4 regions of the Vibrio sp. 1401 genome follow, and region 2 is predicted to be linked to each of the others. Evidence: predicted binding sites of a transcription regulator. Region 2 holds the regulator's gene; each other region holds the start of a gene.
The links. The regulator PurR, encoded in region 2, represses purine synthesis genes. The targets are predictions, from matches to a motif close to TNANGNAAACGTTTNCNTNA.
Positions count from the first base shown of each region.

Region 1 (7,315 bases), on a different contig from region 2:
GTTATTCAAGAGCTTCTTCTAAAAAGAACGTTAGAGTAGCAAACTTATTCGCAAAGCCGCCTGAATGGGCGGCTTTTTAAGTTTGAGCTCCTCGTCTTGAGTTCCCCCTAATTTGACTGTACTATTTCGCACCGCAACGAATATCTACTGGAGTTATCGATATGCTAACCATCAACTCTGATGCAAAATTAAAAGACCTGCTTGAGTTCCCTTGTTCATTTACTTACAAGGTAATGGGTCATGCAAAGCCTGAACTTCCAGAGCTTGTTCTTGAAGTTATTCAGCGCCATGCTCCAGGTGACTACAGCCCGACCGTTAAACCAAGTGCTAAGGGCAACTACCACTCTGTGTCAATCAACATTACTGCAACCTCTATCGAGCAGGTTGAGACACTGTACAAAGAGTTAGGTGAAATTGACATCGTACGCATGGTTCTATAATTTTTTGATAGATTAAATTTTTTTTGAAAGCAGCCTTGGCTGCTTTCTTTTTATTTATCAAAGAGATAACGAGGCTTTACATCGCTTTCAGTTAAAAATCTGTTACGCAGCGGTAGAGCATCAGGGTTATCCGGTTTATAATCCAAAAACTTTATATATTAGCAACAGGAATTCCCATGCAACACCAACTTGTTGTAAAACGACTTGGCCGCCAAGACTATGAGCCTGTATGGAAGGCGATGCATGAGTTCACCGACCAACGCACAGAAGAAACCCGTGATGAAGTCTGGTTGGTAGAACATAACCCAGTATTTACGCAAGGACAGGCAGGTAAAGCTGAGCACTTGATTAACACTGGCGATATTCCTGTTGTACAAAGTGATCGCGGAGGTCAGGTTACGTATCATGGCCCTGGTCAGTTGGTCGCCTACTTCTTGATCAACCTACGCCGCAAAAAATTAGGTGTACGAGATCTCGTTACCACAATCGAGAACCTCGTGATCAACACGCTAAAAGCATACAATATTGACTCAGCCGCGCGACCTGACGCACCAGGTGTCTACGTTGCCGGTAAGAAAATATGCTCTCTCGGTTTACGCATTCGTAAAGGATGCTCGTTTCATGGTTTAGCCTTGAACGTAAATATGGATTTAACACCGTTTCTGCGTATTAACCCTTGTGGTTATGAAGGTATGGAAATGGTTCAGGTCAGCCAATTTGGCGGCCCAGACAATGTAGAAGCCGTAGAAAAACAATTAATAGAAGAACTCGTTACTTTGCTCGATTATGAGCAAGTAGAATTCAGCACAGAAGCACCTTCTCAAGGTAATAAAGCATGAGCAAACCAATCCAGATGGAAAAAGGCGTTAAATATCGTGACGCCGATAAAATGGCATTGATTCCCGTAAAGAACATGCCTACAGAGCAGAAAGAAGTGCTACGTAAGCCTGATTGGATGAAGATCAAGCTACCAGCCGACAGCCAACGAATTCAAGACATCAAAGCGGCGATGCGTAAGAATAAACTTCACTCCGTATGTGAAGAAGCATCTTGCCCGAACCTAGCGGAATGTTTTAACCACGGTACAGCAACCTTCATGATCTTAGGTGCTATTTGTACTCGTCGTTGTCCTTTCTGTGACGTTGCTCATGGCCGCCCATTACCACCGGAAGCAGAAGAGCCTCAAAAACTGGCGAAAACCATTGCCGATATGAAGCTGAAATACGTAGTAATCACTTCTGTTGACCGTGACGATCTGCGTGACGGCGGTGCACAACACTTTGCCGATTGTAACCGCGAGATCCGTGCGTTAAACCCGCATATTAAGATTGAAACACTGGTTCCTGACTTCCGTGGTCGCATGGATGTAGCGCTTGATCTAATGAAAGACAATCCGCCAGATGTCTTCAACCACAACTTAGAAACCGCGCCACGTCTTTACCGTAAAGCTCGCCCAGGTGCGAACTACAAATGGTCACTTGAGCTTCTTAAGAAGTTCAAAGAGCAGCATCCCGATGTACCGACCAAGTCTGGTTTGATGATGGGTCTTGGTGAAACCAAAGAAGAAATCATCGAAGTACTGAAAGATCTACGCGCACACGGCGTAACGATGCTGACTCTAGGCCAGTATTTAGCGCCAAGCCGTCACCACTTGCCAGTAGAACGTTACGTTCCACCATCAGAGTTTGACGAGCTAAAAGAAGTTGCACTAGAACTTGGCTTCACGCATGCAGCGTGTGGTCCATTTGTTCGCTCTTCTTACCATGCCGATATGCAAGCTCAAGGTATCGAGATTAAATAAGCTCTCGCTTGTTTTGAAAAGCTTGTTTTGAAAAGAAAGGTTGGCTCAGTGCCAACCTTTTTTGTATCTGACAAATGATGATAAAAAGCCATTCTACCACTGTCATTCTGAACAGCGAGGAACGAGCGTGATTCAGAATCAGTTTTCAGAGTACTGATGATTTTTAGAGAAACTCTGAGTAAAAGAGTGCGCCTCAACAAGATTCCTGATCTCGCCTAGGCTCATCGGAATGACGTGGTTTGGATATATTGAAAAGGGACAGTGTTGGTAGCCATCCCCTTATCACACTCTCTCGCTATATCTCATTCCAAACGCCAGACAAACAAAAAGGCCCTCAATTGAGGACCTTTCATCAATCAAATAATCAAACCGAATCGCAGAAATAGAACGAGTTCGCCTGAGTTATTTTCAAAAAATGTTAGGCGTAAACTGGTAGACGCTTACAAATTTCTAGCACTTTCTGTTTTGTCGCTTCGATAACTTCTTCGTTGCCGATGTTATCTAGAACGTCACACATCCAGTTTGCTAGCTCTTTTGCATCTTCTTCAGTGAAGCCACGGCGAGTGATCGCTGGCGTACCTACACGAATACCAGACGTTACGAATGGGCTGCGTGGGTCATTTGGTACTGAGTTCTTGTTTACAGTGATGTTTGCTGCACCTAGTGCCGCGTCTGCGTCTTTACCAGTGATATCTTTGTCGATTAGGTCAACAAGGAACAAGTGGTTTTCTGTACCATTAGATACGATTTTGTAGCCACGTTCTTGGAACTGACCAACCATTGCTTTTGCGTTTTTCACTACGCGAGCTTGATAAGCTTTGAACTCTGGCTCCATCGCTTCTTTGAACGCTACTGCTTTACCAGCTATAACGTGCATTAGAGGGCCACCTTGACCACCAGGGAACACTGCTGAGTTCAGTTTCTTGTACATATCTTCGCCAGCATTTGACAAGATAAGACCACCGCGAGGACCTGCTAGTGTTTTGTGCGTCGTTGTTGTTACCACGTGAGCATGCGGTACTGGTGTTGGGTATTCACCGGCGGCGATAAGACCCGCTACGTGCGCCATATCAACAAATAAGTAAGCACCTGCTTTGTCAGCGATTTCACGCATGCGTTTCCAATCAACGATTTGCGAGTAAGCAGAGAAACCACCGATGATCATCTTAGGTTTGTGTTCAAGTGCTAGCTGTTCCATCTCGTCGTAGTTGATTTGACCAGCTTCATCGATACCGTAAGGGATAACGTTGTAGTGCTTACCCGAGAAGTTTACTGGTGAACCGTGAGTTAGGTGACCACCGTGTGCTAGGCTCATGCCTAAAACTGTATCGCCAGGGTTAAGAAGCGCCATGTAAACTGCGCTGTTTGCTTGAGAACCTGAGTGAGGCTGTACGTTAGCGTACTCACAACCAAATAGTTGGCATGCACGCTCAATTGCTAGTGCTTCAGCTTTATCTACGTACTCACAACCGCCGTAGTAACGCTTACCTGGGTAGCCTTCAGCGTATTTGTTCGTTAGCTGAGAACCTTGCGCTTCCATTACACGTGGGCTTGTGTAGTTTTCAGAAGCGATAAGTTCAATGTGTTCTTCCTGGCGAAGAGTTTCTTCCTGGATAGCTGCGAACAGTTCCGCATCGTAATCTGCGATGTTCATATCACGCTTAAGCATCTGTATCTCCTGACTCAGATTAGTACTGAAAGTTGCAAAAAAACTGTTGAATGACCCGACGCAAACGTTTTCGTCACCCTAATGGCGCGCATTCTACATAATTTGATTTAGGTCATAAAGAGAAATTTACAATTTTTCTCATGCAGTTTTTTCATGATGACAAGCAATGTTTATCATGCCAGCATTGCAATCGCATAACGACAATCTATTGCCTGTCAAATTTGTGCTTTACACCCTGTAAAACAGCAATTACATAGGTTTACCGTAAATTTTACCCTCTAGCTACCGAAAAGATCATCTTTTTACTACTATGCACGCCTTATTTATCACTAATGACTGCAACATTGATGGAAAAACACTCATTAAAAGAAGACTGGATAGCGATTCTCACGGGTACCTTTTTAGTAGCTCAAGGCGTTTTCTTTCTCCAATCCGCGAACCTTCTAACGGGAGGCACGACTGGATTGGCTCTGCTTATTAGCCAATTTACACCTTTTACCTTTGGTGTGCTGTACTTTTTAGCAAACAGTCCTTTTTACTTACTAGCATGGAAACGCTTCGGCCGTCATTTCGCCATTAATAGTGCCATTTCTGGCGCGTTGGTTTCTATCTTTGCCGATCATCTTTATTTGCTAATCTCGCTCGAATCGGTAAATGAAGTTTATTGCGCCGTCGCAGGCGGGCTTTTAATGGGGCTCGGTATGCTGATCCTATTCCGACATCGCTCCAGCTTGGGTGGCTTTAACGTGCTGTGTTTGTTTATCCAAGACAAATTTGGCATTTCAGTTGGCAAAAGCCAAATGGCAATCGATGCATGTATCCTGTTTGCTTCATTCTTCTTTGTCACACCAGAAGTGATTGGCCTTTCAATTTTGGGGGCGTTTGCACTCAATCTCGTGTTAGCGATGAACCACAAACCGCACCGCTATTCCGTGACCTACGGTTCATAAATTTTTGATAATGATTGAAGCGCGATTTATAAGATTTCGCGCTCCAATCGCTATATAATACTTCGCGATTTCCAAATAGATCGGTACGGTATGCGCGACTTTCTGCAACAAGCTAAACAGACTCACAGTTGTATTGCGATTGGAGAGCTGATCTATAACCCGAAGACACAGACCCTTCATCAAGATGCTATCGCGATTGATCTTGAACCTCGCACCATTGAATTATTAGAACTGCTGTTAACAAGCGTTGGCCACCCACTCTCTGCTGACACCATTATTGAAACCATTTGGCAGAGCAAGTTCATCTCTAAGAATGTGCTCACGAACCGCATTAGCACCTTACGTGCCCTGCTACAGCAGTACTTACCCGAATACGATGCCGCTAAGCTCTTGGTCACTTACCCCCGCAAAGGCTACTTTCTTAACCCTGCCAATATTCGTTTAGTGCCACCAGCGAAAAACCATCGGCGCGTTATCTCAACCCAGGTGGCGAGTAATAAGAACTTCAAGCTGATTTTTGCTTACAGCTTATGTGCCATACTTGCGGTATGTAGCATGACACTCGCAAGCTTGTTATGGCAACGCCAAGAAATCTCAACACAACAAACACGTCATCAACTACTGATTCCCAAAGTCGAGCTACTACTCAACCGTGTCGATTCAATCGGCTCCCAGGCGCGAAAATACCGCATACTGGTCAAAGCCATCTTGCTGCAACAACAGGTCGAATATCCATACACCGACATCGCCAACCAAGATGCTCCTAGTTACTTTCTTGATCCTATCGGTCATACGCCATATTTCCCTGGCGCACGAAACATGCAGACCAGCGACTACGAGCTCAATATCGAGTTAAAAGACGGCACAAAACAGGGCATCTTGAAAGCGCAGATGAACCTTATTTATCCTGCGACGGGCAAGCTGGCGTTTCGCAATGAGTACACACTGCGTTTATCTGCCTTACAATCGGATATTTTCCAAATGCACTCGGATGTCGCGCAATACTTCAATCTGCCTGCACCTTCGGCAAGTTCGTGGCAGCTTTCGGATATTCACAAAAAAATGTTATTCGAGAATGCCTTTTCTAGCCAACCTCTCCGACAATCTGATGAATTTGCGGCTATAACAACGGCAAGACATCTCGCCTTATACGAGCACGAACATCAAAAGCTGGAAGCGTATTTAACTCAAGTACAATCGTCGTTTGATGTTTTGCCAGATGAGCTGAGCCTCTGGTTAGGTCTATTGCATTTCAAATTAGGTAACTTAGACAGGGCAAAAGCTCTGTTAACGACACCAGATGGCGACTCACGTATCCAAAACGCACTGATTTATACCTTTGTGTCTCACATTGCTTATAAGCAGAACAAACTTGAACAGTTCCGTCTCAACTACATGGAATCACTGGTGGCGCTGCTGCGCGTTTTACCTTCCGAAACCTTGTTTGAGCGTCTTTCTCAATCTGAATCAAAAGAGACTTGCCTCCAACCGTGGAAAACGTTGCATGTTAGTGTGACCGATCAAGAAATCATAAGCCGATGGAAAGCGCTCATTAACGAGTATTGCACTAACGTAGCCAACGAAATAACCCCAAACAAAACAAAGACCTAAATATAAAATTAAGCTTTCATTAACCCCTGTTAGCTTTTGTTTTTTGCCCTTTTTCTCTCACTGAACTTAGCATGCTCGCATTCAAGCAACGGCCCAACATGAAACGGCCTTATCAATCAGGAATGTAAACCATGCTAAACAAAATGACGCTTATCGCAGCAGCAACTCTGGCTCTTTACGGCTGTGGCGGAGGTTCGTCTTCTGGCAGTGCGAATCCAAACAAAATGCCTCAAGAAAGTTTCGACGTCTCGATTCACAACTCAATCTTCGCTCCTGTACCAAACACACAATTGAGCTATTCGTTTAGCTTGGATGGCCAACCAGAGGGCGACATGAAACTGAGCTTCCAAGCGATGGGTCGCGAGCAAATATTGGCAGCATTGGCACAAATCCCAAACAGCGAGGCAATGGTCCAGTTGGTTAATGACTTGGTGAACTACGGCGCCGAACAGTTCTACTATTCAGACGAGCAGTACAACGACGACGAAGAGAGCAATACGCTTTACTTTGCAGGATCAGATGGTGCACTCCATGAAATCACTGACGCTTATTTCATTGGTCATCAGTTTATTGCCATGCTTATGCACAGCGGTCCGATTTTCCGCCTAAACGGTGACGACGTAAAAGAGAAAAGCCCGAATATTGACATCGGTGAAGAAACTATGTCTCTGCAAACCACTCTTACAGGCTACGCAGTTCACAACCTTCTAGACCGTTTTGAAGAGCATGAGTGGGTACAAAACCTTCCTATGACAGCATCTTGCCAAGTGGTTTGGCAACAGCAAATCCGAGAGACTGGCGTGCGTAAAGCGTTCTCGATCTCAGGCAAGAAAATTGAAGCGGC
Region 1 is NZ_JAWOWF010000006.1:153,021-160,335, reverse strand. Features, by position in the region: gene R7Z77_RS05610 (serine hydrolase) at 1-22, shown strand, start outside; gene ybeD (DUF493 family protein YbeD) at 162-440, shown strand; gene lipB (lipoyl(octanoyl) transferase LipB) at 617-1,279, shown strand; gene lipA (lipoyl synthase) at 1,276-2,241, shown strand; gene glyA (serine hydroxymethyltransferase) at 2,660-3,910, opposite strand; gene R7Z77_RS05585 (YitT family protein) at 4,258-4,860, shown strand; gene R7Z77_RS05580 (transcriptional regulator) at 4,951-6,471, shown strand; gene R7Z77_RS05575 (hypothetical protein) at 6,603-7,315, shown strand, end outside.
Region 1: a site for PurR is predicted at 3,967-3,986, ahead of glyA (serine hydroxymethyltransferase). Genes of this name have one in related genera too.

Region 2 (7,315 bases):
TTGGCATTTTTCTTGTTGCCTTCCAACCTGTTTCAACCAAGCTTCTTATGCCGTTAGAGCGAGAGCATAAAGCCTTTTTGCCAGTTTCTGGCACCATCGACTACGTGATGGTTTTAGGGAATGGTCATGTTATCGATGACGAAATTCCACCCACCTCGCAGTTAAGCCGTGCAGCATTAATGCGCTTAACTGAGGGCATTCGTATTTTAAGAATGTATCCAGGCGCGAAATTAATCTTATCCGGCTATGCTGGCGGATCTGAAATTAGCCACGCGCGAATGATGGCGAACGTTGCCCTTGCGTTGGGAGTCGCGAAATCCGATATCATTTTATTAGAAGATGCGAAAGATACGTGGGAAGAGGCGCGTCAAGCGGCTGCATTCGTTCAACAAAAGGAGATTGTGTTAGTCACTTCTGCGAGTCACATGAGCCGTGCATTGTATGAGTTCAACGCAGCAGGCATTAAACCAATCCCAGCCCCGACCAACTTCTTAGCTATTAGCGAGATAAGTCAACCTTGGGATAAATACTCACCTAAAGCGCGTTACTTAGAACAAACAGAGCTTTATTGGCATGAGTACTTGGGCAGTATTTGGCAAAGGTTGCGTGATACTGTCGGCCAAACACCAATGGTTGAAGCAAACTAGTATTATCTTGAAGCCACAAAAAAGGAGAGCCGAAGCTCTCCTTTTTCTTTTTACGATTGAGTTATGTTCCAACTAGTCACCAGCAAACATATAGCCTTCGCCGTGTACCGTTACAAAAATCTGTGGGTTCTTAGGATCGAACTCCATTTTTGCGCGCATACGTCGAATAAGAACATCAATGGTGCGGTCATTCGGCGCATCCACTCGATGGCTGATCATGTTCAAAATACGCTCACGACTTAACACCTGGTTAGGATAAGACGATAATGCCACCAAAAGTTCATACTCTGCTTTAGTTAGTTTTACTGGCTCACCGTTGCGGCTAAGTGCGCGACGTTGAATGTCGAATGTCCACTCCCCAAAGCGCACAATGTGCTCTTCACTGGTTTCATTCGCTTTCGAGCTGCCACTGCGCGCTGCTGAAATACGCCACAGCAAGTTTTTAACGCGAACTAACAGCTCTCTCAGTTCAAAAGGTTTTGTCACATAATCGTCAGCACCCATTTCTAGGCCTACGATTTTATCAATGCTATCCGTGCGTCCTGTTACTAATATGATACCAATATCCGATTGGCTACGTAACTCACGAGTAAGCATCAGGCCGTCTTCACCAGGCAGGTTAATATCCAGCATGATCAGGTCTACATCGCCCGCTTGCAAAACTTCACGCATTTCTGCGCCACTCTCTGCTTCGCTGACTTGGTAGCCCTCATTTTGGAAATATCCCGCAAGCTTACTACGAGTTACAACATCATCTTCTACGACTAATACGTGATAGCTCATTTACACCACTTTTCTGTCTTCTTATTATCCAAGACGTATTCTATTCATAACTAGTAACATTTCTAGTCATAGATACATTAAAACGCAAGATTTAGCGTTTTTATTGATTCAAAACAAGCTTGCCCATTGCTATTAATAAACGGTCATTTTTGACCATAAAACATAACAATTATAGTTACTGCTATTCATTTTAATTGATTACACTTAGGGGATATCCCTAATTGACTTTGTGATGCATGACTTGAAGCATCATTCAGGAGCCCAAAATGCAAGAAGTGAAAGCTTTTAATGAAAAACGCGCTGAAATTTACTGGTGGTTTTCGAGCTTGTTCGCAAAAGAACTAACAGAGAAAGAATTGGAAGCCTATCACAGTGTTGAAATTCGCAGTTTTCTCGCAGGTTTAGGTGAAAATGAGTCGCTAAAACCAGCCGTTGATAGCCTAGTTGATGCGCTGAATCGGTTACAAGATCGTGAAGATGCACAACTAGAGCTTGCAGCTGACTTTTGTGAACTGTTTTTGAAGACAGAAAAATACGGCGCTCTTCCTTACGCATCCATGTACATTGGTGAATCAGGTTTACTGAATGACAAGCCAGCTGAGGAAATGGAAAAGTTGATGGCTGAATTTGGCGTTCAAGTAGACGAAAACCTAAAGGAACCTGCGGATCACTTAGCCGTTGAGCTCGACTTTCTCGGGAACATGATTATCCGCTCAAACGAGCTTGAACAAGAAAAACACATGGAAGAAGCCTTCGTTAAACAAAACGACTTTATCCAGCAACAATTGATGTCTTGGTTACCTCAGTTTTCAGACAAATGTAAACAATTCGACGAATTTGGATTTTACTCGAGTGTCGCGAAACTATTAGTTGCATTTTGTAAACTAGACAGCGCCTACCTTCTTGGTGAATAATTGCCGCCTATTTTTAGGGAGCCTGCCTATCGGGCTTCCTGTATGCCTGAAAGTGACCAATTGTAAGTAACTTGGGTATAATATTCGTTTGCCTTAACTTAGCGCAAAGACGCTTGGTTATTTAGCAGTCAAAATGTGACTTCAAATACACAAATCTCTTGCTGAAAACATTGCTAGTCAGTTCACATAGGGCTAAAATGTGAGCGCAAACGATTAAATATGATTTATATGTAAACCGCTGAAATATAGCGGTTTTTGTGTTTTCTTAACAGGTTGATGGCAATTTCTCATCAGATAGAAAAAAGATAAAATTCATCGACCGATGCTGCTACGTACCCTTTTGTCGCACTTGGATCAACCGCTGCCGAGACACTTAGCGCCAATTTTATATTGCTAGGTGTGAAACCATTAGAGCATCAGGTACATCCAATACGACATATTTCAGTAGCTCGATACAGGACACCATTTATGGCCACGATAAAAGACGTTGCTCGCTTAGCCGGCGTTTCCACTACGACAGTTTCGCACGTTATCAATAAAACGCGTTTCGTTGCAGAAGCAACGCAAGAAAAAGTAATGAAAGCCGTTGACGAGCTGAATTACGCGCCAAGTGCCGTTGCACGCAGCCTAAAATGCAACTCAACTCGTACGATTGGCATGTTAGTAACTCAATCAACTAACCTATTTTTCTCAGAAGTGATTGATGGCGTTGAGAGCTACTGTTACCGCCAAGGCTATACTCTGATTTTATGTAACACAGGCGGGATTTACGAAAAACAACGCGATTACATTCGTATGCTGGCTGAAAAGCGCGTTGATGGCATCCTAGTGATGTGTTCTGACTTAACCGAAGAACTAAAAGAGATGCTTGACCGTCATGCGGACATTCCTAAAGTGGTCATGGATTGGGGCCCAGAGAGCTCACAAGCAGACAAGATCATGGATAACTCAGAAGAAGGTGGCTACATTGCAACCAAACATCTGATTGACAATGGTCATACGGATATCGCTTGTCTAAGCGGTCATTTTGAAAAGCTTGCTTGCCAAGAGCGCATTGCAGGTTTCCGTCGCGCAATGAGCGAAGCGAACCTAGCTGTAAATGAAGACTGGATCCTTGAAGGTAACTTTGAATGTGATACGGCCGTATTAGTTGCAGATAAAATTACCGCAATGGACAAGCGCCCGACGGCGGTATTCTGTTTTAACGACACAATGGCTCTAGGCCTAATGAGCCGCTTGCAACAAAACGGGATCAAAATTCCTGAAGATATTTCAGTGATCGGCTACGACAACATCGAGCTTGCGGAATACTTCTCTCCACCGCTAACGACTATCCACCAACCTAAACGTCGTGTTGGTAAAAATGCATTCGAAATTCTACTTGAGCGTATCAAAGATAAAGAACACGAAAAACGAATTTTCGAGATGCAACCTGAGCTTGTAATTCGAAATACTGTGAAAAAAATGAACTAAATTTCACTGTATTTAACCGTGTTAAATAAGCGCTCTACAGGGGCGCTTATTTTTTTGGAAAAATTAAGCATTCTCTAATACTTCACACCACTCTAATAACAATTGACTAACGTTAACTCCCTGTTTTATATAAATGTAATATATATTAAGAACTCCTTTTCAAAGGCCAATTTGCACCTTTCCATATGCAAAATAGAGCATTCAATCTATCATTTTTATTGAACCGAAATCACACTTTTAACGCTAAACCGTGATGTTAATTCAATATAAGAAGTATGCTCATTGTGTCACGCACAGGGCAAACCATTCGAAAGAGTGGGACGCAAAGCCTCCGGCCTGAACCATATTACGATATGGAAGGTAGCGGGGTTACCGATGGCAAGTGTGTAAGCAATGACTTTACTCTGTAATGACATTGTTTTTACGCATGTTTGCTACTCTCTCGGACCTGACTTTTGGTGGCGTAATATTAATTACACCGAGATAACAAAACATGGATAAACCGATACTCAAAGACTCTATGAAGCTATTTGAGGCACTTGGTAATATCAAGTCGCGCTCAATGTTTGGTGGCTTCGGACTATTCGCTGATGAAACAATGTTTGCACTAGTGGTAAACAATCAGCTTCATATCAGAGCAGACCAAAAAACTTCATCTGACTTCGAGAAACAAGGGCTAAAGCCTTACGTTTATAAAAAACGTGGCTTTCCAGTCGTTACAAAGTACTACGCTATTTCCAGCGATTTATGGGAATCAAGCGAACGCTTAATCGAAGTAGCGAATCAATCATTGAAAAAGGCAAAGCTTGAGAAAGAACAGCAAGCAAGTACAAAGCCTAACCGTTTGAAAGATTTGCCTAACTTACGACTGGCTACCGAGCGCATGCTAAAAAAAGCCGGCATCGAATCCGTAGAGAAGCTTGAAGAGGAAGGTGCGCTTAACGCCTATAAAGCGATAAGAGATACGCACTCTGCAACCGTCAACATTGAGTTGCTATGGGCACTAGAAGGGGCTATCAACGGCACTCATTGGAGTGTGGTACCTCAAGCTCGCCGAGATGAGTTGATGAACGGCCTCCAATAAAAGTCGGCCTAAAAACTATCTTGTAAAACCGCAGTCTAATCTGCGGTTTTTTTGTGAAATTTTTTCGGTTTTCCTACTGTCTTATTACATATATCCCAAATTGGAATCAAAATTATGAATAAGAAACTGATATTAGGTCTCATCCTACTAGCGGCTATCGTCTTTTTAGGTATTAACTTTGGCCAGTATTTAACCTTAGAGAATGCAAAAGCCCAACAAGAAGCACTAACTACATACATCGATCAGAATTTTGTATTCTCGGCTGCGATTTACTTTTTTACCTACATTGCAATTACCGCTTTTTCTATCCCAGGAGCGGCAGTAGTCACCTTACTTGGTGCAGCCTTATTTGGTTTTTGGACAAGCTTGCTACTGGTTTCTTTCGCTAGCACTATGGGGGCAACACTGGCCTTCTTGAGCAGCCGATACTTATTGCGTGACTGGGTACAAAACAAATTCGGAAATAAACTCAACGCAATTAATCAAGGTGTCGAAAAAGACGGAGCTTTTTATCTATTTTCCTTGCGTCTAATCCCTGTATTCCCTTTCTTTCTAATCAACTTACTGATGGGCTTAACGCCGATGTCTGTAGGTAGATTTTATCTCACTAGCCAAATAGGTATGCTGCCAGGCACAGCCGTATATCTGAATGCAGGTACTCAATTAGCAACAATTGAAAGCCTATCGGGCATTGTTTCACCCGCAGTATTAGCGTCTTTTGCGCTATTGGGACTATTTCCAATCATCACTAAATGGGTTATGAATAAAGTAAGGCCGACACCAAGTCAGCAAAACTCGTAATTGGTGAAGTGGGTATTTTGATGAAAATATTTATCGCTAAAAACCCAGCAGAAGCACACATTGTATGTGAGCTGCTTAAAGTGGAACAAATTTACTGTGAAGTTCGTGGAGAAGGTATTTTCGGCTTAAAAGGAGAACTGCCGTTTGGTGATGATACCGATCCTTATGTGTGGCTTTTTGACACTGCACAAAAGATGAAAGCTGAAGAAATAGTAAAAGCATATCGAAAACAATCCGATAGGCATGAGTATCAAGATTGGCAATGCCCAAAATGTCATGAAATAAACGAAGGGCAATTTGGTGCATGTTGGCAATGTGGATATCAACTAGGAGAGCTATAGCGGCTCTCCTATTCAGTGGATGCACTCAGTTTTAAGCACATACAGCTTGCTGTTTAATAAACTCGATGGAGTGTTGATTGAAGTCTTCTGGACGCTCTACATTGCATACATGACCACAATTCGGGATTTCTCGTAGAATGCTGAGCTTATGTGCTGCAACCATTTCTTTGACAGGTTTAATAAACATGTAATCCCTGTCGCCCATTAAGTAAAGAGTCGGAATGGGTAACTCTCGATCTTTAAAATATTTCATTAACGGATTTACATCAGCGGCAAGAATAAACCAACGTTTAAATTCTTTTTGGCAAAGCTTCTTGGCTTCGCGAATAAAAAGGTGGCGAGATTCTCGTTGGCTTCTTTGAGGCATAACAATATAAGCGAACAGTTTGTAGAGCCACATGTACGGTAGGATATGCTTACAAAAATTACCTAATTTCACCAATATCTGAGAACGAGTGTTAAGCCTTGTGACAGCACCGCCGAGCACCATCGAACGTACGCGCTCTGATGACAATTCAGCAAGGTTTCGAACAATAATAGTACCAAGCGACATACCGACAAAATGAGCGGATTGGATCTTTAAATGGTCCAATACTTTCAAAATATCTTGGGTAACTTCCGTAAAGGTATAACGGCTAGCAATGAGCTCTTTAAGTAACTGATTTGACTTTCCATGACCTCTTAAATCGATCAGCAATAAGTTAAAGTGTTGCTTGTAAGCTTTAATTTGCTTGAACCAGATAGAAGAGCTACCACCAGCACCGTGCACAAATACAACCCACTCATTACTAGTAGGGTGCAAATAGGTTTTATGAAAAAGTAGCGGCTGGGTCATATTGAGTATCAAAAAGATCGTGCTATTGAGTAAAAAGCCATCCTACCACACTCCCCTTACTCAAGATAATAAAGGCACCTCATTCGGTGCCTTTCGTTACAATTTTAAGTCAAACTAACGCTGAGTGGTAAAGCTGCAAATAAGATTCTGCGGCCTTTTGCCAACAAAAGTCTTGTTGCATCGCGTGCAACTGTACTTTATTCACTTCAGGCTCGTTTTGAGCGTAGAGCAACAGTGCCCTTAGCATCGTTAACAACAATGCCTGCGGTGTCGGTTCGAAAAAAACAAACCCCGTTGCTTCAGATGGGTTTACATCATAATCGCTAACGCTGTCCTTCAAGCCACCAACACCGCGTACTATCGGTAATGTCCCATAAGCCATACTATAGATTTGGTTTAAGCCACATGGTTCAAACTCAGAAGGCATCAAGAAGAAA
Region 2 is NZ_JAWOWF010000013.1:49,412-56,726, reverse strand. Features, by position in the region: gene elyC (envelope biogenesis factor ElyC) at 1-647, shown strand, start outside; gene torR (two-component system response regulator TorR) at 720-1,430, opposite strand; gene torD (molecular chaperone TorD) at 1,697-2,344, shown strand; gene purR (HTH-type transcriptional repressor PurR) at 2,813-3,817, shown strand; cyclic di-GMP riboswitch class I at 4,105-4,194, shown strand; gene R7Z77_RS09135 (TfoX/Sxy family DNA transformation protein) at 4,311-4,901, shown strand; gene R7Z77_RS09130 (TVP38/TMEM64 family protein) at 5,016-5,702, shown strand; gene R7Z77_RS09125 (DUF2007 domain-containing protein) at 5,723-6,043, shown strand; gene R7Z77_RS09120 (alpha/beta fold hydrolase) at 6,075-6,878, opposite strand; gene glgA (glycogen synthase GlgA) at 6,988-7,315, opposite strand, start outside.

Region 3 (7,315 bases), on a different contig from region 2:
AAAAGATCGTGACCCAGAAGTGTTGCCTGATTTGATGCAAGGGTGGCGTTTGGATTTACTCGGCGACAAGATGAACAAAGCATTAAAGTAATGAAAGATGAAAAAGGTTGGCCTCGATGCCAACCTTTTTCGTTCTAATTAGAGCATTCGTCTGGCGAGAGAAACTGATTACTTTTCTTCGTCTGGTAGCTTCACATTTAGCTCAAGAACTGAGATATCGTCGTCTTTGTGCTCAAATGTTAAGTCAACCATATTTGGATCAATTGCCACGTACTTGCTGATCACCTTCAAGATGTCTTCTTTTAATTGAGGCAAGTAAGACGGCGCAGGATCATTTTGGCTGCGGCGCTCTGCGACAATGATTTGCAAACGCTCTTTAGCTAGATTCGCAGAAGTTTTCTTCTGTGGACGGAAAAATTCTAATAATGACATGTCTAGCCTCCAAAGAGTCGTTTAAAGAGTCCTTTCTTCTCCTCAGTAAGGAAACGAAATTCAACCTGATTGCCTAATAAGCGATCAACGGTGTCAGAATAAGCCATACCCGCATCGGTGTTATCGTCAAAAGTGACTGGCACACCTTTGTTTGATGCGTTAAGCACGGCTTGGCTTTCTGGAATCACGCCCAGTAGTGGAATATGTAAGATCTCCTCAACGTCTTCAACGCTTAGCATTTCGCCTTGAGTGACGCGAGATGGGTTGTAGCGAGTCAGTAGAAGGTGCTGTTTTACTGGCTCTAGCCCTTGTTCTGCACGCAGTGACTTAGAATCTAAAATACCGAGAATGCGGTCAGAGTCACGCACAGAAGAGACTTCTGGGTTCGTTGTGACAATGGCTTCATCGGCATAGTACAAGGCCATTAACGCGCCTTGCTCGATACCTGCTGGTGAATCACAAATAATAAAATCAAAGCCCATTTCATCAAGTTCACCGAATACGCGCTGAACACCATCTTTTGTCAGTGCGTCTTTATCACGAGTTTGAGAAGCAGGAAGAATAAATAGGTTGTCCGTGCGCTTATCTTTGATCAGCGCTTGGTTTAATGTCGCTTCGCCGTTAATGACGTTTACAAAGTCATACACGACGCGGCGCTCACAGCCCATGATTAGATCGAGGTTACGCAAACCGATGTCAAAATCGATCACCGCGGTCTTTTTTCCCTTAAGAGCTAGACCAGAGGCGATGGCTGCGCTTGAAGTGGTTTTACCAACGCCACCTTTACCAGACGTTACTACAATAATGCGTGCCATTTTTTTTCCTTTTTAGATTAAATCGCGAGAACTTCTAAATGTAATGATTCATCGGCTTTACTGATCATTACTTTCTTTTGCCAGTACTCGCTTTCAATTTGATCGCTTAACCAGTAGTCACCCGCAATGGATACCAGTTCTGCTTGTAAATCGTGGCAAATAATACGCGCTTCCTGCTGACCACTTGCTCCTGCAATCGCACGACCTCGAAGTGTGCCATGGATATGAATAGAGCCGTCAGCAATGACTTCAGCACCTGCACTTACGTGCGCTAGCACCACCAAATCACCATCTTTTGCGTAGATCTGTTGTCCTGAGCGGACAGGCGTACGAACTACTTTCGTTGGTGCCATTTTGGCAGGTGCTTGGCTTGGCGATTTGCTCGCCGACATAATGGCGAAGCCAGCTTCGGAAGCAAGGTTTTGTACACGCTTGTCTTTACAGCCCGTTACACCGACCGGAATAAAACCGGCATCTGAGATGCCTTGTTTAAGCTTAGGGAAATCAATGTCGCCTTGTACTTTTGCTATATTGATTACCAAAGGCGCGGATGCAAAAAAAGAAGGTGCTTGAGAAACTTTTTCTTGCAAAAATTCGACAGTCTTTGCGATCTCATTGTCAGAAAGGTGTAAAACTGACAATGTAAAACTGCTACCTTTAAGGTCTGGTGAATGGGTCATCGTGGACTTCTTGCCTTTATTGAAAGAGCGTTGCCTTAAACTAGGTATGTCATGTTATATTCCATCCTTTGACGCAGCAAGTTCTCTCGTGGGCAAATAGGTGAATTAATCTCAAATTTGCTATTAAGTTTGCGAGAATTTGACGTTTTCAACCTAATCCGCACTCAACGCGGCTAAATCAGCATAAAAGGCGTGTCATGCTTTGTTCTATTTATAAAAGCTCGAAAAAAGAAGGTACTTATCTCTATATTCCGAAAAAGGATGATTTTTCACAGGTTCCTGACACCTTAATGCAGATGTTCGGTAAGCCTATCGCTGTCATGACGATTAAACTTGATGGCCGTAAATTGGCACAAGTTGATATCGAAAAAGTGAAGGCTTCATTACAAAATGATGGCTTCTTTCTTCAGGTTCCACCGCCGCCGGAGAACCTATTAGAAAAGTACAAAGAACAAAAAGCCCAGCAGAAAGGCGAATAACGTCATCGTTTTTCATCTGGGATTTCTGCCTTGCTCAAGGAGGGCAATATGAAAAAGATACTGGCTACCATGCTTAGCGTTGGTATGTGTACCTCGGCTTTTGCAAGTAGCGAGGGTTTTGATGAATACTTGAATAAGCTGCGTGCTGAAGCTCGTGATAAAGGTATCTCAGAGCAGGTCATTAGTGCTGCTTTTGCTAATGTTGAGTACAAGCCCCGAGCAGTAAAAGCGGACCGAAACCAACCAGAAAAGAAACTGACATTGGATGAGTACATTCCTCGCGCGGTGCCTGAATGGAAGGTGAAGCAAGCCAGACAACTCTACAAAGAGCATTACACCGAGCTAAAGCGTATAGGCGATGAGTACGGTGTCCACCCGCGCTTTATTGTGGCACTTTGGGGAGTTGAAAGTAACTTTGGTAAGTTTACCGGCAACTTTAAAGTGATTGATGCACTATCCACAATGGCATTTGAAGGCCGTCGTGAAGAGTTTTTCCGTAAAGAGACTATGTCGGCACTTCAGATCCTCGATCAAGGCCATATTGAGCTAGAGAACTTTAAAGGCTCATGGGCTGGTGCGATGGGTCAATGCCAGTTTATGCCAAGCTCTTTCCTTCGTTTTGCTGCTGACGGCAACGGTGATGGTAAAAAAGACATATGGCAATCTGAAGCGGACGTGTTTGCATCAACCGCTAACTATTTGAGCAAGTCTGGTTGGGATGATAAATATACTTGGGGTCGCCAAGTTAAGGTTCCTAAAAATATTGATCGCAGCCTAGAAGGGCGCACGGCTGAAAAAGGCAAATACCTTCAAGAGTGGAGCCAATTAGGTATCACAAAATATGACGGTAGCCCGTTGCCAAAACTGGATGAAGACATCAAAGCATGGTTGATCATGCCGGACGACGAGAATGGTCGTACGTATCTGGTTTACAATAACTACAACGTATTGATGAAGTGGAACCGCTCTTACTACTTCGCACTTGCTGTGAGTCACTTGGCTGACCGCATTAAATACTGATCTGCCATCAAACAATTTGGCATTCAGTCTTCAATACAAGGGCTCTTCGGAGCCCTTTGTTTTTTCTATAACCAAATCGAGGTAAAGCGTGTTATCTGAACGTGCCGCACAAATGGTGATTTTCTCCGCTCTTCTTAAACACAAAAGCTTCACAGCTGCTGCAAAGAGCTTAGGCGTGTCGGTGTCTCATGTGAGTAAACAGTTGAGTCAGTTAGAAGCGTCTCTTGGTATCAAGCTTGTTCAACGTACTACGCGAAGCTTTACGCCGACTGAGGCAGGGAAAACCTTTTTTCATCACTGTGAGCAAGTGGTACAAGCGGTGAGCAGCGCCACATTAGAGATGGAAACCCAGCGGGATGAAGTAGCAGGTTTGGTACGTCTTGGGTTGTCGCAATCATTTGGTACCTTACACATTATTCCAGCGATTCAAGAGTTACGCGAACTGTATCCTCAACTTCAAGTGGAAGTACATCTGTTTGACTATAAGGTCGATATGTTAGCCGAAGGGCTCGATTTATGGGTAACCAACAACGAGCATTTGCCTGAAGGTTACATTGCGCAGCGTTTGACGGATTGCCAGTTTGTTGTTGCGGCATCGCCAGATTACTTATTGAAACATGACACGCCAGCAGAACCGGATGACCTATCTGCTCACAACTGCCTCATATACAGAAGCTGGGAGCGTGACTATACGGGGTGGGCGTTTACCAAAGATCAGCAAGAATTGAACGTAAAAGTCTCGGGTAACTATTCAGTGGATCTGGCAGAAGCCGTTCGGGATGCGGCTATTGCAGGTTGGGGTATTGCCTACCTTGCCACTTACTTGCTGGGGGATGAGTTTAGAACGGGTAAGTTAATACAGCTGTTACCTGACTGGAAAGCCAGCCAGTCGATGCCGTTTTATGCGGTATACCCAAGCCGCCAGCATATGCCAAAAAAAATATCCGCAGTGATTAACTTTATCAAACAGAAGATCGGCAACCCTTGTCATTGGGACCAACGTTTGGCGCCTTACATCTCTATTCCTAAATAACAGGATCAATGACGTTGTAGAACGACACATAAGGTGATTCACTTCACAAAAATTTTTCCTGAACCAGAAACATATTTTCCATATGGAAATAATTAAAATAAGCAAACGTTTATCTTCAATAAATTCAATTGGTTATTTTGTTGGTCAGTTATTGGTCGCTTAAACTTTTCACACTGTTAACATCCTCAACTTGCAGCATTTTGAGTCCGCTATACAATCCGGTGCCTTCCATATCCCCCTTCTGTCGGATTCATTTTATGAACTCAATTATTGGTATCGTAGCCATACTATTCCTAGCATGGCTACTTTCTACAAATAGAAAAAATATAAAGCTGAGAACGGTGTCGTTTGCGTTTGCTTTGCAGGTACTGTTTGCGTTGTTGGTTTTATATGTACCAGCAGGAAGAGATGCGCTGAATTCAGTGAGCAGTGTTGTGTCGAATTTGATCAACTATGGTCAAGAGGGCATTGCGTTTTTATTCGGTAATTTGGCGACAGGGGGCTTCACCTTTGCGATCAATGTTCTGGGTATCATCGTTTTCTTCTCCTCTCTTATCTCAGGTCTTTATCACATTGGTGTGATGCCAAAAATCATTAACTTTATCGGTGGTGGTATTCAAAAGCTGCTGGGTATCGGTCGTGCGGAGTCTTTGTCTGCAACAGCAAACATTTTTGTCGGTACCATTGAAGCACCATTGATGGTAAAGCCTTACCTAAAACACATGACTGACTCGCAGTTCTTTGCAGTTATGACAGGTGGTTTAGCGTCAGTTGCTGGCGGAACGTTGGTCGGTTACGCATCACTGGGTGTCGACCTCAACTATCTTATTGCAGCTGCATTTATGTCGGCACCTGCCGGCTTGTTGATGGCAAAAATTTTAATGCCAGAAGATACGGATAAAGCAGCAGATATCGACATTAGCCAAGTTGAAATTCCACGTGCAACCAACGTAGTAGAAGCATTAGCCGATGGTGCCATGGCGGGTGTACGCATTGCTGTATCGGTCGGTGGTACGTTACTGGCGTTTATTAGTGTCATTGCAATGCTAAACGGTATGTTAGGTTGGATAGGTGATCTGATTGGGACACCATTAAGTTTTGAGCTCATCCTAGGTTTTGTGTTTGCGCCAGTCGCTTGGTTGTTGGGTATACCATGGCAAGAAGCAACCACAGCAGGCTCGCTGATTGGTAACAAGATTGTGGTGAATGAGTTCGTCGCTTTCATCCAGCTTGCAGAAGTGAAGTCTCAACTTAGTGAACACTCACAAGCAATCGTGACGTTTGCTTTGTGTGGCTTTGCAAATATCTCAAGCATGGCGATGCTGATTGGAGGGTTGGGCTCTTTGGTACCAGAAAAGCGTGCATTTGTTTCTAAGCATGGTTTCCGTGCGATTATCGCTGGTGTCATGGCGAACTTAATGAGCGCTTCTATTGCGGGCGTGATTTTAAGTCTGTAATTGAAATAGATATCAACAATTAGCAAAAAGGCTCCTTGCGGAGCCTTTTTCGTATCTGAAATTTACGTTATTTGTCTGTGTGGAACTGTTCGCAAGCGAGCATCGTGTTCTCAATTAAACTTGCGACGGTCATTGGGCCAACGCCACCAGGAACAGGAGTAATAAAGCTCGCACTTTCACGTGCTTTGTCGTATTCCACGTCGCCAACTAGTTTACCTGAATCAAGACGGTTAATACCGACATCGACCACCACTGCGCCTTTTTTAATCCACTCACCAGGGATGAAGTTAGGTTTACCAACCGCAACCACGACAACGTCAGCTTGACGCACATGACTCTCTAGGTCTTTGGTAAAACGGTGACATGTTGTTGTTGTGCAGCCCGCAAGCAGCAGCTCAAGTGTCATTGGACGACCAACAATGTTTGATGCGCCAACCACAACCGCATGTTTACCACGTAGCTCAATGTTGTAACGGTCGAGTAGGGTAATGATGCCCTTTGGCGTGCAAGAGCGAAGCTTTGGAATACGTTGCGCAAGACGGCCAACGTTATAAGGGTGGAAGCCATCCACGTCCTTCTCTGGGTGAATGCGCTCTAAAACATGTGTTGTGTCTATGCCCGCAGGAAGGGGTAATTGCACTAGAATGCCGTCAATTTCATCATCATTGTTTAATTCATCAATCAGCGCTAGTAACTCTTCTTCTGAGCTAGACGCAGGAAGGTCAAAAGACTTAGAAACAAACCCAACTTCTTCACATGCGCGGCGTTTGCTACCGACATAAACCTGAGAGGCAGGATCTTCACCAACTAGAACCACTGCTAAACCAGGAGCACGTAGCCCAGCTTCAACACGTGCTTTAACACGTGCAGCCACTTCGGATCGAACAGTTTGGGAAATGAGAGTTCCGTCTATATTTTGAGCAGTCATGACTTTCCTTATAAATTAAGAAGGCAGATTATCTGCGGCGCATTGTCGCAGAATTTCTTATCAACATCCATAAGCAAACGTTTGCTTTGTGGTGTTTTTGAACATTAAGCGTTTTAATGGACTTTTTTTAGGCATTCAGATCAGAATGTTATGAAAACCCGTTGATTTACCCGTTTGAACTCGTATAATCCTGTCCCTGTAGCGCGCCCTTAGCTCAGCTGGATAGAGCACGTCCCTTCTAAGGATGTGGTCATAGGTTCGAATCCTATAGGGCGTGCCATTTATTTCGGGGCGTAGCAGGTTAGTACTTGCTACGCCCTTTTTCGTTTTTGCTATTTTTAGTCAAGTAACTAGTCAAGTAAGCGTGAAGCTTAATGTAACTAACTGAATTACCATGCTTACTATTCCCCTTTCAATGTTAGTACGTGCTTTGTTTACATTGGGGAGTTGGGCATCGATGTATTGCCAAAT
Region 3 is NZ_JAWOWF010000017.1:68,864-76,178, forward strand. Features, by position in the region: gene rnd (ribonuclease D) at 1-91, shown strand, start outside; gene minE (cell division topological specificity factor MinE) at 169-432, opposite strand; gene minD (septum site-determining protein MinD) at 435-1,247, opposite strand; gene minC (septum site-determining protein MinC) at 1,265-1,927, opposite strand; gene R7Z77_RS11140 (YcgL domain-containing protein) at 2,125-2,406, shown strand; gene R7Z77_RS11145 (lytic transglycosylase domain-containing protein) at 2,455-3,426, shown strand; gene R7Z77_RS11150 (LysR family transcriptional regulator) at 3,515-4,459, shown strand; gene R7Z77_RS11155 (NupC/NupG family nucleoside CNT transporter) at 4,717-5,916, shown strand; gene folD (bifunctional methylenetetrahydrofolate dehydrogenase/methenyltetrahydrofolate cyclohydrolase FolD) at 5,984-6,844, opposite strand; tRNA gene R7Z77_RS11165 (tRNA-Arg) at 7,048-7,124, shown strand.
Region 3: a site for PurR is predicted at 4,557-4,576, ahead of R7Z77_RS11155 (NupC/NupG family nucleoside CNT transporter). Genes of this name have one in related genera too.

Region 4 (7,315 bases), on a different contig from region 2:
GATAGGTACGAGCAATTGAGCCACGCGCACGGTCTGGTGGCATGACTTTACGCTGCTTAAAGTTCACTTGCATCTCACAGCGACCATAACTCACGCCATCCATACCGTTCCATTGGCTGAAGTTGTAGTTCGAACGGTCACCGTTTACTTCACCAATAGCAGGAGTTAGGTTGTGCAAGTCTGCTTCCATCAAACGAAAAGTTTTGTCTTTTTTCTTACAGTTTTTACGTCCGCCATCTTGCCAGCATTGACGCTGGTGGCCAAATTGCCACGCAGGAACCACATGCTCCCATTCGATTCGTGCAGCCCGTTTTTCTTGTTTACGGACTTGGTAGCCGCAAGAGGCTAAATCGGGTAAGCCTTTCTTGCCTTGCCATTGAATGTTACAGCCACAGTAGAAGCTTGTTGGATGGTCTTGATAAATTTTGACCGCCTCACGTTTGGCTGCAGAGAATGAGCTCGGTGGCGCGGCAATCGCAGTGCTAGAAAGCGCGATAAGCAACAGAGAGAATAAGTATTTCATGATAAAAGTCTTTATAAAGTATGACTTTATTCATGATAACACGCATAAAATAGCTTTAGTGATGAGTAAGTTAACAATAGTTGGCGAAGGGAAGGTTTTGATCAAATCGATCTTTATTTTGGGAACGCAAGTAACACTATGAGGTAAGGGCTACGATAATTGAATACCGGTGAAGTTAAGTGGTTGGCGGCATTTTTGACAAGAGTACGTCGCCTCTTTGCGCAGCACTTTATTATGACGGCGAATCGATAGAGGGTAGGTCATACAACCACAACGATACTCAAAGGTTTTACCTTGAACGGATTTTACTTCAAAGCTGTGAGTGGTTTTGGCTGGTACGTTAAATACGGCTTCCATGACGCCTTTCCATTCTTTGCCGTGAGGCCTAACTCGCCCGTAAACCTGATAAGTAATCAGGTGTGCTACTTCATGAGGAATGACTTCATCTAAGAATGCTTGGGTGTTTTCGCGAAATAAAACAGAGTTTAGGCGTACTTGATTTAATTGAAGGTAGGCTTTTCCTGCCGCTTTCCCACGAACGTCGAAGGTGATTGTTGGAATCGGGAAAGAACGTTTGAAAGCTTGTTCCGCCATCGCGATACAGTCCGCCATCACTTGCTTGGCTTTATAGCTGAGTTCTATATCCACAATTCACCTCGATAAATCAAATAAAAAAGCCCCCGCATTTGCGAGGGCCAGATCATAGCATCAGTTAATTATGGTGTGTGTTTTTTCTTGATGGTGGCATGGTAAGCGTGCCATGTACCGTAGCCTAGAACTGGCATGGTAAACAACATTCCGATCCCGTAGGTCGCAAAGCCGATAAGAATACCGCCACAGATGACCGCTGCCCAAACAATCATTGCTGGAATGTTGGATTTCACGGCATTAAAGCTGGTAAATACAGCGGTCATCATGTCTACGCGACGCTCCATCATGAGCGGAATAGAAAAGGCTGAAATGCTAAACACCACACAAGCCAAAACAAAGCCAACTAAAGAGCCGATGACAAGGAAGGGTAGGAACTCACTTAAAGGTGCCCCTTGAACAGAAGGGTAGAGCGCATGAAGTAGAGCGGCAATGCGCATCCAAAATATCATACACACTGCGAGTAACACGGCGAACGCCCATTGAGATGTTGAGTTACGACCGATCGCTTTCATTGAATGGAACAAGCTTGCTTTGTGTCCGCGCTCTCTCTCCCAACTGGCATCATACAAGCCCAGCGCGAGAAACGGACCGATTAACATGTAAACAATCAAACTGGGCATGACGACCAAGTGTGTGCCTTGCCACTGTACGAGCAAAACAATGCCTATCGCAGCTGCCATAAAACAGATGCCATAGAAAGCACTAATAAGTGGCATTCGCACGAAATCATGCAGACCTAATGCTAGCCAATGAAAAGGTGCAGAAAGATTGACCGTATTGCACGGTATGGTTCTGGCGTATTCGTTGTCTGGCACTTCCTTTCGCTTGTTGTGGAAGTCCGATGGATTAACAGTTCGAGGCATAACTCCTCCTTGATTTATTCCCACATTATCCGCTTATACCAACTGACAGCGGTTTTTGTTCAGTCAAACTTGAAGCGACTTTTTCAAGTTTACATCTGAGCATTGGCTTAGTTTGGTATCGGCCATAAAGATGCCTGACTCATGTCTTTACTTAAGTGTTGCTTCCACAGTCGCCAGCATCCGACGTCTCTATTTAAATTGGAATTAACAATATTTTAACTATTGGCGGAGATGGGATAATTTACAAATAATTGCTTAAAATTTATTCGGTATAAAAATGAGGGAGAAACAGGACTGCTTTGTGGCGCAGGGCGGTATGAGTCGAAATGACTAGATAAAAGTTGCTGAAAATAAAAAGCCCCCACCATAGGCGAGGGCTTGATTGATTCTTGCATGGCTTGATTATTTGATGCCAGCGAAATCGCGTAGAAGTGCAGCTTTGTCTGTTGCTTCCCACGGGAATTCTTCACGACCGAAGTGACCGTAAGCCGCTGTCTTCTTGTAGATAGGTTGAAGAAGGTTAAGCATTTCTTGTAGACCGTATGGACGTAGGTCGAAGAATTGACGAACCGCTTCAATGATGATGTCGTGAGATACTTTCTCAGTACCGAACGTTTCCACCATGATAGACGTTGGATCAGCAACACCGATTGCGTAAGAAAGTTGGATCTCACAACGGTCAGCCATGCCTGCCGCTACGATGTTTTTCGCTACGTAGCGTGCTGCGTATGCTGCACTACGGTCAACTTTTGATGGATCTTTACCAGAAAACGCACCGCCACCGTGACGAGCTGCGCCGCCGTAGGTATCTACGATGATCTTACGACCAGTTAGACCACAGTCACCCATAGGACCACCGATTACGAAGCGACCGGTTGGATTAATGAAGAAGTTTGTTTCTTTGTTGATCCACTCAGAAGGTAGCACTGGCTTAATGATCTCTTCCATTACCGCTTCACGCAGGTCTGAAGTTGAGATTGAGTCACAGTGTTGAGTTGAAAGAACAACCGCGTCGATACCAACGATGTTACCTTGATCGTATTGGAATGTTACCTGAGATTTTGCATCAGGACGCAACCAAGGTAGTGTGCCGTTTTTACGAACTTCTGCTTGCTTTTGAACAAGACGGTGAGAGTAAGTAATTGGCGCTGGCATTAGTACTTCAGTTTCGTTACAAGCGTAACCAAACATGATGCCTTGGTCGCCTGCACCTTGTTCTTTAGGGTCAGCTTTATCAACACCTTGGTTGATATCTGGCGACTGTTTACCGATTGTGTTTAGTACCGCACAAGAATCTGCGTCAAAGCCCATATCTGAATGTACGTAGCCGATTTCACGAACGGTTTCACGAGTTAACTCTTCGATGTCTACCCATGCTGAAGTCGTGATTTCACCACCCACCATTACCATACCGGTTTTAACGTAAGTCTCACATGCAACACGAGCCTTTGGATCTTGCTCTAGAATCGCGTCAAGAACCGCATCAGAAATCTGGTCTGCAATTTTATCTGGATGACCTTCTGATACTGACTCAGAAGTAAACAGGTGCTTAGCCATGTTAGCTCCACTATATCTGGTTTAAAACTGGGGAATGATAAACTCTCCAGCGCAAATTAATACTAATTTTTGTAGGTGTATCTACATCTAGACGTCTATTCTAAATTTGATTGCTCGAATTACAAGCTCTTTTTTGGTTTTTGTTACAACCAAACGTTTGCCTGATTTATTGATAATTTTAAGAACTTCGAACGATTTGGCGCGAAAGGTGCAATATTTGTGAGGTTTTGGACTGGAAAACGTTTGCACACCCAACAGGGCTTTGAGAGAATTATGACCTACTTTTCGTTTCGCTTAATGTACTCAGGAGCAGACATGTCGTCTCGTAAACATCTTGCCAATGCAATTCGTGCTCTAAGCATGGATGGTGTTCAACAAGCTAACTCAGGCCACCCAGGCGCACCAATGGGTATGGCTGATATCGCTGAAGTTCTTTGGCGCTCTCACCTAAACCATAACCCTTCAAACCCAGAGTGGGCCGACCGCGATCGCTTTGTGCTGTCAAACGGTCATGGGTCAATGCTTATTTACTCTCTACTGCACTTAAGCGGTTACGAGCTATCTATTGACGATCTGAAACACTTCCGTCAATTGCACTCAAAAACCCCAGGTCACCCAGAGTACGGCTACGCGCCTGGTATCGAGACAACAACGGGTCCTCTAGGTCAAGGCATCACTAACGCTGTTGGTATGGCGATCGCAGAGAAAGCACTAGCGGCACAGTTCAACAAAGAAGGTCACGATATCGTTGACCACTTTACGTATGTGTTCATGGGTGACGGCTGTCTAATGGAAGGCATCTCGCATGAAGCATGCTCTCTTGCTGGGACGTTAGGTCTAGGCAAACTGATCGCGTTTTGGGATGACAACGGCATTTCTATCGACGGTCACGTTGAAGGCTGGTTCTCTGACGATACACCTAAGCGTTTTGAAGCGTACGGCTGGCATGTAATCCCAGCAGTCGATGGTCACGACTCAGACGCGATCAACGCAGCAATTGAAGCAGCAAAAGCGGACCCACGTCCTACGCTTATCTGTACCAAAACAATTATCGGTTTCGGTTCTCCTAACAAGTCTGGTTCGCACGACTGTCACGGTGCACCACTAGGTCACGATGAGATCCAAGCGGCTCGTGAATACCTAGGTTGGGAGTACGGCCCATTTGAGATCCCGGCAGATGTTTACGCTGAGTGGGATGCAAAAGAAGCGGGCGCCGCGAAAGAAGCAGCTTGGAATGAAAAATTCGAGGCATACGCTGCAGCTTACCCTGCTGAAGCGGCAGAGCTTAAACGACGTCTAAACGGCGAACTTCCTGCACAGTGGGAAGAAAAAGCGAACCAAATCATTGCCGATCTTCAAGCAAACCCAGCGAACATTGCATCACGTAAAGCATCGCAAAATGCACTAGAAGCGTTTGGTCAAATGCTTCCTGAGTTTATGGGTGGTTCTGCTGACCTAGCGCCTTCTAACCTGACCATGTGGTCTGGTTCTAAGTCTCTAGAAACGGAGGACTTCTCTGGCAACTACATCCACTACGGTGTACGCGAATTCGGTATGACTGCTATCATCAACGGTATCGCATTGCACGGTGGTTTCGTTCCTTACGGCGCAACATTCCTAATGTTCATGGAATACGCTCGTAACGCAATGCGTATGGCTGCGCTGATGAAAATTCAGAACATCCAAGTTTACACGCATGATTCGATCGGTCTTGGCGAAGATGGCCCAACTCACCAACCTGTTGAGCAAATGGCGTCTCTACGTGTAACTCCAAACATGAGCACATGGCGCCCATGTGACCAAGTTGAGTCTGCAGTTGCATGGAAACTAGCGATTGAACGTAAAGATGCACCAACTGCACTTATCTTCTCTCGTCAAAACCTAGCGCAACAAGAGCGTACTGCTGAACAAGTCGCAGACATCGCGAAAGGTGCTTACATCCTGAAAGATAGCGAAGGTAAGCCTGAGCTAATCCTTATCGCAACAGGTTCTGAGGTTGAGCTTGCAGTGAAAGCCGCTGAGCAACTAACTTCAGAAGGCAAGAAAGTACGCGTTGTTTCAATGCCATCAACAGACGCATTCGACAAACAAGACGCTGCTTACCGTGAATCTGTACTGCCATCAGACGTAACGGCACGTATCGCTATTGAAGCAGGCATTGCGGATTTCTGGTACAAGTACGTAGGCTTCGACGGTCGCATCATCGGTATGACAACATTCGGTGAATCAGCACCTGCTGGTCAGCTATTCGAGATGTTTGGCTTCACGACTGAAAACGTAGTGAACACAGCTAAAGAATTGCTAGCGTAATTGCAGGACCGTCTAAACAGTCGAACGTAAACGACGATTGTTAAACGCTAAAGTTAGAAAGGCCATCATTATGATGGCCTTTTTATTTTTGTCAGGTTTTCCAACCTTGTGGAATGCTTTGGTGAATGCAGTCTAAAAGTACGGATAAGCGCAGTGGTGGTCGTCCTGCTGGTGTATAGCAGTTAATGGAAATAGGCTCAGAAAGCCAACCTTCTAAGCAAGGTGTGATTCGCCCTGGGTGATGTTTCTCATAGCCGCATGCTGTCCAAGTCGGCAGCAGTCCAATACCATGACCATTCGCGATACTATCTATTTGCATTGCTATGTTGTCGCTGTATAAGCGACTAACAAAGGGTTCTAAAAAGAACTCACCGTGTTGAGGGTGTGCTAGCATCAATCCATTTTCTTGCACTGAACCAAAATCGATCCATGGATGTGCTTCAAGTTCTTTGGGGTGCGGTATAGGCCCATGTTGTTTTAGATAATTTGGAGAGGCAAAAGGCGTATAGCGAAATACCCCCAGCACTTCTTTTCGCCAGTCTAGCTCTTTACGTTCACCGAGCCAGATGAACAAATCTGGGTCATGATGCGCCTCAGAAAAGTCACTGGTAAGTTGAACTCTAACATCGGGATTATCAGCAAGAAAACGATTGAGTACGCCGCCGAGCCAGCTTCTAACTAAGGCAGTATGACAAACAATATGCAGTGGCCCTGAAACTTGGTTCGTTAAACCTTGCAGTGCATCATAACTCTCTTCGCTTAACTCAAGAATCTGGCGGCTGTAGTGGGCAAAGATTTCTCCAGCTCTTGTCAGAACTAATCGATTACCTTGTCTGGCGGTTAGAGCCTGACCGAAGTCTTCTTCTAATTGTGCCAAGCGACGACTTAGCGTTGATTTTGGCTGATTAAGGGCTTTAGCAGCGGCTGTCAAACTTTTATGCTGATTGAGCGCATCAAAGGCTCTAATTGATGCTAAGTCGTGCATATTTCTTTTACTCCTTACTGCGTTATGTACGAGTTCCATAAATGGAAAGAACCGTTCCATAACTCTCACTATGCATCTCATTCTATTTGTGAATAATTCACTTTCGAAAATAATAATCATTATCAATTATGGAGATGTAGATGTCTACTCTTAGACTGCCAGTTATTACCGCAACTGGTATTTTAGCCTTCGTCAGTGTCCCTCATGTTTTTGCCAATGATGCAGTTTCTAAAATGGAAACAGTGGTTGTAACTGCATCAAGTTATGAGCAATCTCAAGCGGACGCGCCTGCAAGTATTAGTGTGATTTCACGTGAGGAGTTGGACTCCCGTTATTACCGCGATGTGACTGATGCACTAAAAAGTGTGCCAGGTGTTGTCGTGACAGGTGGTGGTGATACCACCGACATTAGTATCCGTGGTATGG
Region 4 is NZ_JAWOWF010000061.1:1,759-9,073, reverse strand. Features, by position in the region: gene endA (deoxyribonuclease I) at 1-523, opposite strand, end outside; gene R7Z77_RS21685 (SprT family zinc-dependent metalloprotease) at 674-1,171, opposite strand; gene R7Z77_RS21680 (DUF2189 domain-containing protein) at 1,240-2,037, opposite strand; gene metK (methionine adenosyltransferase) at 2,440-3,594, opposite strand; gene tkt (transketolase) at 3,910-5,904, shown strand; gene R7Z77_RS21665 (LysR family transcriptional regulator) at 5,996-6,889, opposite strand; gene R7Z77_RS21660 (ligand-gated channel protein) at 7,030-7,315, shown strand, end outside.
Region 4: a site for PurR is predicted at 3,740-3,759, ahead of metK (methionine adenosyltransferase). Genes of this name have one in related genera too.